3 regions of the Agrobacterium sp. 22-210-1 genome follow, and region 1 is predicted to be linked to each of the others. Evidence: predicted binding sites of a transcription regulator. Region 1 holds the regulator's gene; each other region holds the start of a gene.
The links. The regulator PhoB, encoded in region 1, activates phosphate uptake and scavenging genes when phosphate is short. The targets are predictions, from matches to a motif close to TGTCATNNANCTGTCAT.
Positions count from the first base shown of each region.

Region 2: a site for PhoB is predicted at 2,260-2,276, ahead of ACQZ5F_RS02305 (BtaA family protein). Genes of this name have one in related genera too.
Region 3: a site for PhoB is predicted at 2,666-2,682, ahead of ACQZ5F_RS05185 (LTA synthase family protein). Genes of this name have one in related genera too.

Region 1 is NZ_JBNWCI010000001.1:2,238,692-2,243,017, forward strand. It holds gene ACQZ5F_RS11245 (aspartate aminotransferase family protein) at 1-985, opposite strand, end outside; gene ACQZ5F_RS11250 (GcrA family cell cycle regulator) at 1,416-1,949, shown strand; gene phoB (phosphate regulon transcriptional regulator PhoB) at 2,338-3,021, opposite strand; gene phoU (phosphate signaling complex protein PhoU) at 3,052-3,777, opposite strand; gene pstB (phosphate ABC transporter ATP-binding protein PstB) at 3,876-4,326, opposite strand, start outside.
Region 2 is NZ_JBNWCI010000001.1:472,156-476,481, forward strand. It holds gene ACQZ5F_RS02300 (class I SAM-dependent methyltransferase) at 253-969, opposite strand; gene ACQZ5F_RS02305 (BtaA family protein) at 966-2,216, opposite strand; gene ACQZ5F_RS02310 (lytic transglycosylase domain-containing protein) at 2,476-3,558, opposite strand; gene ACQZ5F_RS02315 (LysE family translocator) at 3,684-4,319, opposite strand.
Region 3 is NZ_JBNWCI010000001.1:1,011,775-1,016,100, reverse strand. It holds gene ACQZ5F_RS05200 (TolB family protein) at 1-20, opposite strand, end outside; gene ACQZ5F_RS05195 (glyoxalase superfamily protein) at 212-589, shown strand; gene ACQZ5F_RS05190 (NAD+ synthase) at 839-2,518, opposite strand; gene ACQZ5F_RS05185 (LTA synthase family protein) at 2,740-4,326, shown strand, end outside.

The DNA of each region.
Region 1 (4,326 bases):
CACGAATTTCCTCGATTACATCAGGATAGCGGTCCTTGAGCGATGCCAGTCCCTGGCGGAAGACCAGCGCGACATCACGAACCTTTTCCAGAAAACCGTCGGCCAGAACGACATCCAGCACCGCATTGCCGACCGCCATTGCCAGCGGGTTGCCGCCATAGGTGGTGCCATGCACACCGGCCGTCATGCCGGAGGCGGCATCCGCTGTTGCAAGGCATGCGCCAAGCGGGAAACCGCCGCCGATACCCTTGGCAACCGCCATGATGTCAGGCGCAACGCCGGTCTGCTCATAGGCAAACAGCTTACCCGTGCGGCCGACGCCCGTCTGGACTTCATCAAAAATCAGGAGAAGGCCGTGCTCGTCGCACAATCCACGCAGGATTTGCAGGAATTCCTTGCTCGGCGCGCGAATACCGCCCTCGCCCTGGATAGGCTCGATCAAAAGCGCGGCCGTCTCAGACGTGATGGCAGCCTTCAAGGCATCGACATCAGCGAAAGGAACCTGATCGAAACCTTCGACCTTGGGACCGAAACCCTCGAGATATTTCTGCTGGCCGCCGGCAGCGATCGTTGCCAGCGTGCGGCCATGGAACGCGCCCTCGAAGGTGACGATGCGGAATTTTTCCGGGTGGCCCTTTGAATAGTGATAACGGCGCGCGGTCTTGATGGCGCATTCCAGCGCTTCAGCACCGGAATTGGTGAAGAACACCTTGTCCGCGAAGGTTGCTTCCGTCAGCCGTTTAGCGAGCTTTTCCTGTCCGGGCACTTCATAAAGGTTCGAGACGTGCCAGACCTTCTCGGCCTGCGCCTTAATTGCTTCCACGAGGTGCGGATGAGCGTGACCCAGCGAGTTAACCGCAACACCGGCTGCAAAATCCAGATATCGTTCGCCGCTCTCCGTGAACAGCCAGACGCCTTCACCGCGCTCGAAGCGCAGCGGGGCTCTTGCAAACGTATCGAACAATGGCGCGGCGGCTTCGGCCATGGCTGTATCACTCCTTGCGCGGATGCGCTGTCATAAGGTTGTCAATAGGCTCGCGAGGTTATCCCTCGCCTGAAAATCAAAAATGCCGCCTCGCGGCGGCAGGGGCACTATTGTCACTTCGTTTGCCGATGTCAACAAAAGTCCGCGTTTCCCGGGCTTCTCAAGCACTAGTAGGCGCCACCGAAGGAGGCCCAAGGTGTTGCCTTTCAGACTCAACGCACCAGCAAGTTGGGGAAAACCGGAAAATCGATTCCAGATGATTCCCGCGACTCTTGCCACGGAGTCGGGCTGGCACTAGGTTAATCGCTAATTACTAGACTGCATTGCGGCGGAACTAGTCACCTAAAATCCGGCAGAAACCACGCTCGCGGCGCGCCCGCGAGACGGAGAGGGATTCTGCCGAAAGATACGCGACAAGCGGAGAAGCGGCATGAACTGGACAGACGAGCGGGTCGAGAAACTCAAGAAATTGTGGGCCGAAGGACTGAGCGCCAGCCAGATAGCAGCGCAGCTGGGCGGTGTAAGCCGTAATGCCGTGATCGGCAAGGTCCATCGTCTCAATCTACCGGGACGCGTCAAGGCCGGCGGACCGGTCACTTCGGCACGCTCCGCGCCCAAGCGCACCGCGGCCCCTGCCCCGCGCGCGACAAATTTCACGGCACGCGTCAGCGCGGCGCCGGCCCGCACCATGAGCCGTTCGAACGCAGCAACGGCTCTTCATGAAGAGATCGATATCGAAACCGCGCAGGTTCTCGATTACGTTCCTTCCAGAAATGTAGTGACGCCGATTTCCCGTCGCTTGACGCTGACGGAACTGACCGAGCGCACCTGCAAGTGGCCGGTCGGTGATCCCTTGAAAGACGATTTCCACTTCTGCGGTTGCGAAGCGCTGGAATCCTCACCCTATTGCAAGTTCCATGCGAAACTCGCCTACCAGCCGGTCAGTGAGCGCCGCAAGGCTTGAGTGTTGCGGCACGCATTCAGCACTCAAAAACTACGGGCCTTCGGGCCCGTTTTTTTATGACAAATTCAGGCCGGTTCCGGAAAACAATCGCCGGTGGAATGTTCGGCCTTTCCTCCACGCCGCCCGGGCCAGGCACGTCCGGTTTAAACGGCATCTTTGGACGTGCCCTATCTCTTTGTTTTTACGTATTTTCCGGACGTAGAACCGCTTTACTGGAAATACTCTAGCCCACAATCCGCATGCGAACAGGCCGCCGATTGTCCATTCAAAAGGTCAAGGTGCCGTGTTTGGGAAAGGTTCAAAACCGAAAGGCCCGAAACCGGAATGGTGTCGGGCCTTTTGATTTTGGTCAGATGTTGTGCTGATTGAAGCTGCTGTTCGGCTTAGCTCAGGCTTCCATCGAATATCCAGCACCGCGAACGGTGCGGATGACATCCTGCATGTGCGAAAAATTGAGCGCCTTGCGCAGGCGCCCTACGTGAACGTCAACGGTGCGCTCATCCACGTAGATATCGTGACCCCAGACGCCGTCCAGCAACTGCGAGCGGGAGAACACCCGACCCGGAGATGTCATCAGGAATTCCAGCAGGCGAAATTCCGTCGGTCCGAGGCGCACTTCGCGGCTCTTGCGGTGAACGCGGTGGGTTTCGCGATCGAGTTCGATATCGCCGCATTTCAGCACCGATGAAAGAACCTCCGGGCGGGCCCGGCGTAGCATCGCCTTGACGCGGGCCATGAGTTCCGGCGTCGAGAATGGCTTGACGACATAATCGTCGGCGCCGGTGGCAAGACCGCGCACCCGCTCGCTTTCTTCACCGCGCGCTGTCAGCATGATGATGGGCAGGCGTTCGGTTTCGGGCCGCATTCTCAAGCGCCGGCACAGTTCGATGCCGGAAACACCGGGCAACATCCAGTCCAGGATAAGAAGATCCGGAATACGTTCCTGCAGCCTGATTTCCGCCTCGTCGCCACGGGGTATCGTGTCGACGTCGTATCCCTCAGCCTCGAGATTGTAACGAAGCAGGACGCTCAACGCTTCCTCGTCTTCCACAACTGCAATCTTGGGCACCATATACTAACTCCGCAAGCTTCTGCCTGTCTGTTATTCGGTCACCGAACCGAGTGTGTTGGAACTATCGTCCTTCGGACGCTCACCCTCCGGCTGGCTGCCGGTGGCCATGTAATAGATTGTTTCAGCGATATTCGTCGCATGATCGCCGATACGCTCGATGTTCTTGGCGCAGAACAGAAGATGTGTGCAGGTGGTGATGTTGCGCGGATCTTCCATCATGTAGGTCAGAAGCTCACGGAAGAGCGACGTGTACATGGCGTCGATTTCTTCGTCCCGTTCACGAATGGCGTTGGCTTTCTCGGCAGAACGCGTGGAATAGACGTCGAGTACTTCCTTGAGCTGCACCAGCGCCAGTTCCGACAGATGTTCGAGACCGCGGGCGAGCTTGCGCGGCACGCCGGTGCCGGCAACCGCGATAACGCGCTTGGCGGTGTTCTTGCCGAGATCGCCAACGCGCTCGAGATCGCCGGCAATACGCAGCGTGCCGATGATTTCGCGAAGATCGGCCGCGACAGGCTGCCGTCTGGCGATGGTGACGATGGCCTTGTCGCCGATCTCGCGCTCGGAATGGTCGAGGATCGCGTCGTCGGAAATGACCTTCTGCGCAAGCGCAGCGTCGGAATTGACCAGTGCGCGCACGGCGTCGGCGCACATCTGCTCGGCCAGACCGCCCATTTCGGCGATGCGGCGCGTCAGGAACTTCAATTCCTCGTCATAAGCGGACAGAATATGCGAATGGGTCGTTGTCTGTGTCATGGTCTAATCCTCCGGCTTGGCCTTCATGCACGTGCACGCCAACGGGGCACGGCAAAGGCACCAGTCTTGTTCGGTTTCGATAAAGCGCCGGCCGGAAATCAGCCGAAGCGGCCCATGATGTAATCCTGCGTACGCTGGTCGTCCGGATTGGTGAACATCTTGTCCGTTTCGTTTTCTTCGACAAGATGACCAAGATGGAACATGGCCGTACGCTGGGAAACACGCGCTGCCTGCTGCATGGAGTGCGTGACGATGACGATCGTAAAGTTGGCGCGCAGTTCGTGGATCAGTTCCTCGACCTTGGCGGTTGCGATCGGATCGAGCGCCGAGCAGGGTTCATCCATCAGGATCACTTCCGGGCTGACGGCAACCGCGCGCGCAATACACAGACGCTGCTGCTGACCACCGGAAAGGCCGGTACCGGATTCCTGCAGACGGTCTTTCACCTCGTTCCACAGGCCGGCCTTCTGCAGGCTCTGTTCAACGATCTGGTCCATATCCGCCTTGTTACGGGCAAGGCCGTGGATGCGCGGACCGTAGGAGATGTTC
Region 2 (4,326 bases), 1.8 Mb from region 1:
GGAACCCTGATGAAAGTGTTGTTGCCCATCCCGCAGCCGCAACATGGCGCGGCGCATCTCCCGATTTACCCATAACATGGTAAACAAATTGATATGGCAAGGGGCAATGGCCCTTTTCGACATCGCAAGTCGCTGGATTTGAAGCGATTTGTGGCGCGGCGGCGGGAATAACGGCAAGGATTCGCAAGTGGTACGCCGCGTGTTGGCAGCGAACCCCTGTTCCTGCGGAGGCGCCGGAATCTTTTTCGAGAATCAGGCGTCCGCCAGCATCCGGCTGATTTTCGGCTGCACTTCGGCGACCGGAAGCGTGATGACGGCCCGCCACGCGTAACCGCGGGCGATCTCTTCAAATTCAAGATTACCGTCAAAGCGGCCAGCCATATTGGCCAGAACATAACGAAGATTGGCGCGCGGCGTGACGTGGAAACGGGTGAGCCACGCCTGCAGAAGGGTGCGGAACCACTTCGGTAATTGTTCCTGCTGGCCAAAATCGACAATATGCAGGGAACCGCCCGGTTTGAGCGCCGTGAGCGCCTGTTCGATCGCCTTTTCCCATTCCGGTATCATCGACAGCGCATAGGGGATCATGACGCGATCGAAACCGTCGGGTTGGCCGAATTCAGCGGTGCGAAAGGCAGTGGCATCGGCCACGCGCAGAATGGGGCGCTCCGCCTTGCCGGCGAAATTTTCCGACGCGGTCAGCAGCATTTCAGATGAGATATCGAGGCCGAAGAGTTTTGCCTGCGGAAACTTCCGGCTGGCCAAAAGCAGGTTACGGCCGGTGCCACAGCCAACTTCCAGCAGCGTGCCGCCATCGGGCACATCGAGGCCGGAAATGGTCCTGTCGCGGCCCAGAAGGTAATATTTGCGGGTGATATCGTAGATATGCCGCTGGTGGCGATACATGCGGTCCATCAGGCCCGCATGCGCGCTGTCTGCAAGGCCCACATTCTCGCCAATGGTTTTCATGCCATAACCCTCTGGTAGATATGGAAACCGCCATAAATGGCCGATCGATCCATGGCGTTCAGCTCTTGCGAGCGCTCTTCGAGATAGACCCACTGGTTGCGAATGTCGGTGGAGAGCCTGCCTTCGATAACACTCTTTTCGGCGGCGGTGCGGAAGATGACGCGTGCGCCGGGAGCGGCTGTGCGACTGATCTGCGACCACAATTCGTTGAGTTGCCCGTCCGTCATCCAATCCTGCGCGTCGAGGAGAATGTAGCGATCAACGCCGCTTGCCGGCTTTTTGGAAAGAAGCTCGGTATAGGTGGCGTGGTGCACGGCGACGCGGGCCGTATTATTACGGATCGTCTCGTAATATTCCGGCTTCAAATAGGCGGGCAGGGCGCCTTCATGTGGCTCGGGATAACGGCGCGCAAAGGCCTGCCAGGCGAAATAATTGTCGCTGAGCGGGAAGTTGCAGGCAAGCTTTTCCAGCCGTTCCTTGAGCACGGCGGCAACTGTGCCGTTAGAGGAAAGGCTCGCCAGCTCATCATATTGACGGGGCGGAATACCGAGGCCGAACAGAGAGCTTTTGCGCTTCGTCAGCCAGCGCACCACCGGCTTGTCGAACAGGGGGGCGACCTTGCTGTCGAAAAACTGGCGTTGTTCGTCCAGCGTGCGGGTCTTGGCCATTTCGGTGAGTTTTACGCCGTGCAGGCGCGCCATCAAATGGCCGGCGCCGATGAAACGGCCAAGCAGGCCGGTGCGATAGATGTTCCGGTCGAACACTGAGATGCGGCGGCGGCCGGAGAGGGTACGCTTCGACCAGTAGGCCTTGGTCGTATCGTCGAGATGGTCGGCGATGAAACGGTCATAACCATGACTGTTGCTGCGCGTATTGGCGCGGCCGAAGTGACGCACGACGTCCTGATGGGCGGGCAGGTGACGGAAGGCGGCGAGCTTCAACTTGTTGAGGGCAATGTGATGCGGGTTCAAATCCACCACATCGATGCTGGCAGGGTTGCGGGAGAGATAGGCCAGCATGTTGCAGCCGCCCGAACCGATGGTGACGACCCGGTGGCCTTCGCCAAGCTCCATCGCTTCCATGTCGATTTCCGGGTCTTCCCAGATTTGCGGATAAACGAGACCGGAAAAAAGAACTCCGAAGAACCTTTCTGAAAGGCCGCTTTTCGAGAGTGCCTTGTGCTGTAGCAATGCGGACTTCAGTTTCGTGTTTTTGCTGAAGCCGGTCTTGGGTGCCGCACTCGTCATATGTTCACCTCTCAGTCGATTGAGAGGCGTCTACAGCCGTGACGCTACAGTTTGATGACAGGGGCTGTGGGTGAAAGCAACGAATCAAAGAGACTGTGGGAAACCATCGGCGTCTAAGTTGCGAACGAAACCTCGTCACACGCGACGTCATCCTCGGGTCAAGCCTGAGAATGACGGAGAGAAAATTTCAGGCGCTTTTGTCACCGGTCTCGAGAAGCCGAACGAATTCAGACGGCATTCCCAATGCAGCCGGAGGCTATTACTTCCGCAGAACGTGCAGCATGCCCTTGCGCTTGGCGTCGTAATAATAACCGCGGGCATAAAGACGGACCGCGTTGTCGCGGTTGTTGTCGGCCACCACCCATGCGCCGCTCAGATATTTGACGGCGTATTTGAGGTTGGTTTCAGCATCAAACAGGCCAGAGGCAGGGCCATCGAAGCCCATGGAGCGGGCCGTGGCGTGCCTGATCTGCATCAGGCCGAAGTTGCCGCTGTTATAGGCGCCGGGATTGTACATGCTTTCACGCTGCACAACGCGGTGAACCAGATCTTCCGGCACATTATACATGACGGCATATTTGGAAATCAGTCCGCTCAGCTTCTCGCGCCCGGCGGGCGCTGCTTTGAGCGGCGTCGTCATCGCTTCGTTCTGTCGGATGGCGGCAAGGGCGGCGTTGGTGGGGCCAGAGGCGTAGGCAAGAACCGTGCTGTCCGGCTTCGGCAACGGAATGACTTTTCGTTCCGCCGTCAGTTCAGTGCCGATGGAAGGCGAACCGGGCGGTGGCGGTGCGGGCGGGAAGCTGCCCTTTACGGCAACGACCTGCGGCAGATCGGCTGCGGCATTGTGGATGGTCGGCTGTGCCGCTGAGCCAGCGGTAGCAATCGCGGCTGCTGCCGGAGTGACGCCTGTCGGTGCGAGGGCCGCGACCGTGGTCGGCGCGGATGTCATCACCGTCGCCTGAGCGACTTCATTCTGCTGCGGTTGCATCTGCGCGCTAATGGCGGCTGCCGCTGCGATTTCAGAGGCCGGCGGCAGGGCCACGCGTCCGCCCTTGACGGCGACTGCGGTGGGAAGTGCTGCAGGCTGGGAAGAGGTTGCCGCATCAGCGGTCTGGGTCGCCGGTGCGGCGGCTGTTGCGCCGGGTACCGTTTCGGCTGCTGCCGTCTGCGTCGATGCCTGGGCGGGTGCCGTAGCGGGGTTGACTGTTGCGATTTTCGGGCCGTTCGGACCTTCCTTCGCGGTATATTCGACGCTGGTACAGCCGCTTAATGCCAATGCCAGACCCACGGTGGAAGACAGAAGAAGTGCACTTCTTCCGCGGAATTTGCCCGAATTTCGCATGTTGCCGCCTTCGTTATGCCTGTCTCTCGATACCCCCGCGTCAAGCGAAGCAGGCAGTGTCCCGTCGAGCCTTCATTAACCTATTGTAAGGATAGCGGCAAGCCGGGACGTGGCATCCCGGTTTTTCAGGCTGCGATGCGCCTGTAACCGGCGCTGACGGCGCGGCCGGAAATGAAGTGGGTGCGGTATTTTGGCCGGATTTTCTTCTCGCCCGACATGCGGCGCACCAGCGCCAGCGTTGAGCCGGCAAACAGCGCCTGTGCGGTGAGAACGGCAAGCGCTAAAAGCAGGATTGCGGCCTGCGCCACCGCCAGCGTTTCCACGGCGTTGCCGGAGGTGGAAATGAATTGCGGCAACAGCGCCAGAAAGAATGTGAAGTAGCGCGGGCGCAACGCGGCAATTGCATAAGAATCGCGGAAAATGCCGCTCCATGATTTGCCCGGCAGATTGTCGTTATCGGCATTGGCCGCCTGTGCGGCGGGTGTCGCAAAAGTCCACAACAGGAACAGCATCAGCCAGCCGATGCCGGCCCATTGCACTATGCCCAGGAAGGATTGCGGCAGATAGGCCAGAGCGGCCACCGGAATGGCCGAAATCGTCATGGCCGTGACGACGCCGAGCGCCCCGCCGCTGACGGAGGCGAAGATGGTCTTTTTGCCGCGGATGGCGGCATAAGAGGCGACAGAGAATACAAGGGGAGAGGGAAGTGCGAACACAACGGCACATGCTGCACAAAAAATCAGCCAGGCCTGTCCAGACATTCTTTTC
Region 3 (4,326 bases), 1.2 Mb from region 1:
ATTTCGATGGAACTGCGCATGCTGCCTCCCGGGCTGTCGATAGTCTGGATCGGTCCCTTGGCTGGTGCAGACATTCCGTTTGCTTTCGCCGCCACGGTGATTATGATCCTATGACCGCAGGCACCGTCCTGCAAATTCAAATCGGAAAAAACGCCAGCGTTCCGGCACCGCCCGTAACCCTCCCCGTTTCTCCCAGATCCGAGGTTCCGCGATGAATACCATCGCCGATCACGGCATCCGCTTCGGCCGGATCGCCGCAATGCTTCCTGTCAGAAATATCGAAAAGGCCCATGATTTTTATGTCGGTGTGCTGGGCTTCACAAAAACCTTCGAAAACGGCAACCCCGTCGGTTTCATGATCCTCAAACAGGGCAATGCCGAACTGCACCTGACATTGCAGCCCACCCATAAGGCAGCGCCCTTCAACGTGGCGCATATGATGGTAAGCGATGTCGATGCGCTGCACGCGCTCTGCAAGAGCCACGGGTTGCGCATCATCAAGGGCCTGCAGGACAAGGATTATGGCCTGCGCGCCTTTGTTTTTGAAGACCCTGACGGCAACCGCATCGATGTGGGGCAGGTTATTTGAGATGAATAGGCGGCGCGGCGTGTCCGCGCCGTCTTTCTAAGCACGAAGGTCTCTTGCGGACCAAGCGCAGCCACTTGTTTCTTCTCCCCGCCGGGGAGAAGTCCGCGGCAGCGGGATGAGGGGGAAACGGTAGAGACAAACCGAGAGGTTGCCCCCTCATCCGACCCTTCGGGCCACCTTCTCCCCGCCGGGGAGAAGAAACACGCGGCAAGCTCAGCGGAACAACCTTCTACCTGCGCGCGCGACCAATCACCTGTCACGAAACCGGTTGGTAATCGGATAACGCCGGTCACGGCCGAAATTCTTCTTGGTGATCTTCACGCCCGGCGCCGATTGCCGGCGCTTGTATTCGGCAAGGTAGAGCAGATGCTCCACCCGGTGCACCGTCGCCACATCATGGCCGCGCGCCAGAATCTCCTCGACCGACATTTCCTTCTCGACGAGGCATTCCAGAATATCGTCCAGCACCGGATAGGGCGGCAGCGAATCCTGGTCGGTCTGGTTGGGGCGCAATTCGGCCGACGGGGCCTTCGCGATGATATTGGCGGGAATCACCTCGCCGGAAGGACCGAGCGCGCCCGGCGGCACATTACCGTTGCGCCAGCTGGAAATGGCATAGACCTGCATCTTGTAGAGGTCCTTGATGGGGTTGAAACCGCCATTCATGTCGCCGTAGAGCGTGGCATAACCCACCGACATTTCCGACTTGTTGCCCGTCGTCACCACCATCGAGCCGAACTTGTTCGATACGGCCATCAAGATGGTGCCGCGCGTGCGGCTCTGCAGGTTTTCCTCGGTAATGCCTTCTTCCGTGCCTTCGAAGAGATCTGACAGTGCCGAGAGGAAACCCTCCACCGGCTCGACGATCGGCACGATATCGTAACGGCAGCCCAGCGCTTTCGCGCAATCGGCCGCATCCTTCAGCGATTCTTCCGAAGTATAGCGGTAAGGCAGCATGATGCAGCGTACCCGCTCCTCACCCAGCGCATCGACGGCAAGTGCGGCGCAAATCGCCGAATCGATACCGCCGGAAAGGCCAAGGACCACGCTCTTGAAACCGTTCTTGTTGACGTAATCCCGAAAGCCCAACATGCAGGCGCGATAATCCGCCTCCTCGCCTTCGGGAATTTTCGAGAAGGGTCCGCTCTCGCAGCGCCATCCCTCTTCCGTACGTTTCCAGTCGGTGACGGCAAGCGTTGCCTCGAACTGGCTCATCTGGAAGGCAAGCGTCTTGTCTGCATTAAAGCCAAAGCTTGCGCCATCGAACACCAACTCATCCTGCCCACCCAGCTGGTTGGCGAAGACGAGAGGCAGACCGCTTTCAATCACCTGCCGCAGCGCCACCTGGTGGCGCACGTCCAGCTTGCCGCGATAATAGGGCGAACCGTTTGGCACCAGCAGGATTTCCGCCCCGCTTTCGGCAAGCGTTTCGCACACTCCCATCTCGTTCCAGATTTCCTCGCAGATCGGAATACCGATCCTGACCCCACGGAAATTATAGGGACCGGAGATCGAACCTTCGGCGAAAACGCGTTTTTCGTCGAACTCGCCGTAATTCGGCAGGTCAATCTTGTCGCGCAGCGCAATGATCTTGCCGCCATCCAGCAACGCCACCGAATTATGCCGGCCCGTCTCGCCCTGGCGCGGAAAACCGATAACGACACCCGGCCCGCCATCGGCGGTGTCCGCTGCCAGCTCTTCCACGGCCTTCAGGCAGGCCTTCAGGAACGCCGGCTTCAGCACCAGATCTTCAGGCGGGTAGCCGGATATGAACAGCTCGGTCAGAAGCAGGAGATCGGCGCCCTGCGTTGCCGCATCGGCCCTTGCCTCACGCGCCCTGGCGAGATTGCCCGCCACGTCGCCAACGGTGGGATTGAACTGCCCGACGGCAATCCGGAGATGGTTCTGGATATCGTGTCTGTCGCTCATGCCATTTCAATACCGCGCCCGTGGCCGCTCCGCAACGCGGCAATTGCATGCCATCGCCTGGACGATGCGCCACCGCTGCGTTCACGCTAAGGTTATCACCGCTCCAGCCATCCTCCGCAAAGTTCATGTCGCGTTCATCGCGCTTATGTGACAGTTACATGACACTTTTGCGACGCCCGATTCACCTCCCCGGATTGGGCGGCCGCCTGAAATACCGGAGTATGAGTTTGAGAGATTCGGCGCCAAAAACAACGGCTTCCGAAAAGGCTGGTTTCGTCTTTTCGCCTGCATGGACAAGGAGCCTTTCCAAGCTTTCGGGCGCGGCCTATACGCTGGCCAATCTGACGGTCGCATCCATCGTGCTCGTCGTGGCGCTGGAATGGATTGCCCGCGGTTCGCTCCATGATGTCGGTGCTTTCCTCACCTCCTCCGCCCGGCCGGGCATGACCACCATTGCCGCCGTGCTCACCCTTCTCGTCGCGCTGGATGCGATCCTTGGCCGGCGTTATCTGTCCCTCATCGCAGTTGCCCCGCTCTGCGCGCTGACGGGGCTGATTTCCGCGCAGAAACAGACCTATCTCTCCGATCCGCTTTACCCATCCGACCTGCTGTTCGGCCGCCAGATTTTCGAACTCTTACCCACAATGCTGAAGGCGCAACCGCTGACGGCAGTGCTGGTTGGCCTCGGCATCTGCGCCGCCATTACGGCTGTCGTGGCGCTCTGGCTTCTGGCGCGCCGCCATTCGCCGTCATTGAGCTGGCGTGAACGCGCCGCGGGGCTCGCACTGGCGCTGCCGCTTCTTGCCGGCCTTGCCTCGCTGATGGACTATTCGCATTATTCCTGGGTCCGCGATCGCCTCAACATCATTCCCATGATGTGGGATCAGCAGGAAAACTACCGTCACAACGGCTTCCTGATGGCCTTCGCCTTCAATATTCCGATGGCCAATGTCTCGGCGCCGCAGGGTTATGGCGAAAACAGCATCGCCGACCTGACCTCCGAGCCCGCCGCTTTCGCCCCCAACAAGGGCGATTATCCTGATGTGATCATGCTGATGAGCGAATCGCTGTGGGATCCGACGCGGCTTGAAAACGTGAAGCTCTCCGCAGATCCGATGCCGACCATCCGCGCCAAACAGTCCGGCAACGTGTTCTCGCCCGAGTTCGGCGGCATGACGGCGAATGTGGAATTCGAGGCGCTGACCGGCTTTTCCAACGCCTTCCTGCCCTATGGCAGCATTCCCTATCAGCAATATATCCGCCGCCCGGTGCCCTCGCTCGCCAGCTTCTTCCGCGGTGAAGGTTATTCCGCCATCGCCATGCACCCATTCCAGGAATGGTTCTGGAACCGCAAGCACGTCTATACGAATTTCGGCTTCGAGGAATTCCGCTCCGAAGCGACTTTGCCAGCCATGGAAAAACGCGGCAACTTTGCCTCCGACGATGCGCTGATGGACGAGATCATGGCGACGGCCGACAAGGCGCAGAACCCGCTGTTCCTCTTTGCCGTCACCCTTCAGGGACATGGGCCTTACGAGGCGAACCGTTACGCCGAAAACACCATCGGCGTCGAAGGCGACCTCTCCGCCTCGGCCTCGCAGGCGCTGGCCACCTATTCGCAAGGGGTGGCGGAAGCCGATGAAGCGCTTTTGAAAATGATGCGCTGGGCCAAGAAACGCGACCGCGAAACCATCATCGTCCTCTTTGGCGACCACCTGCCGCCGCTTGGCCAGACCTTCGTGGAAAGTGGCTACATGCCCGGCATGGTGGCCAGCCGCCGCGCGCCGCTTGACGTGATGAAGAAGGAG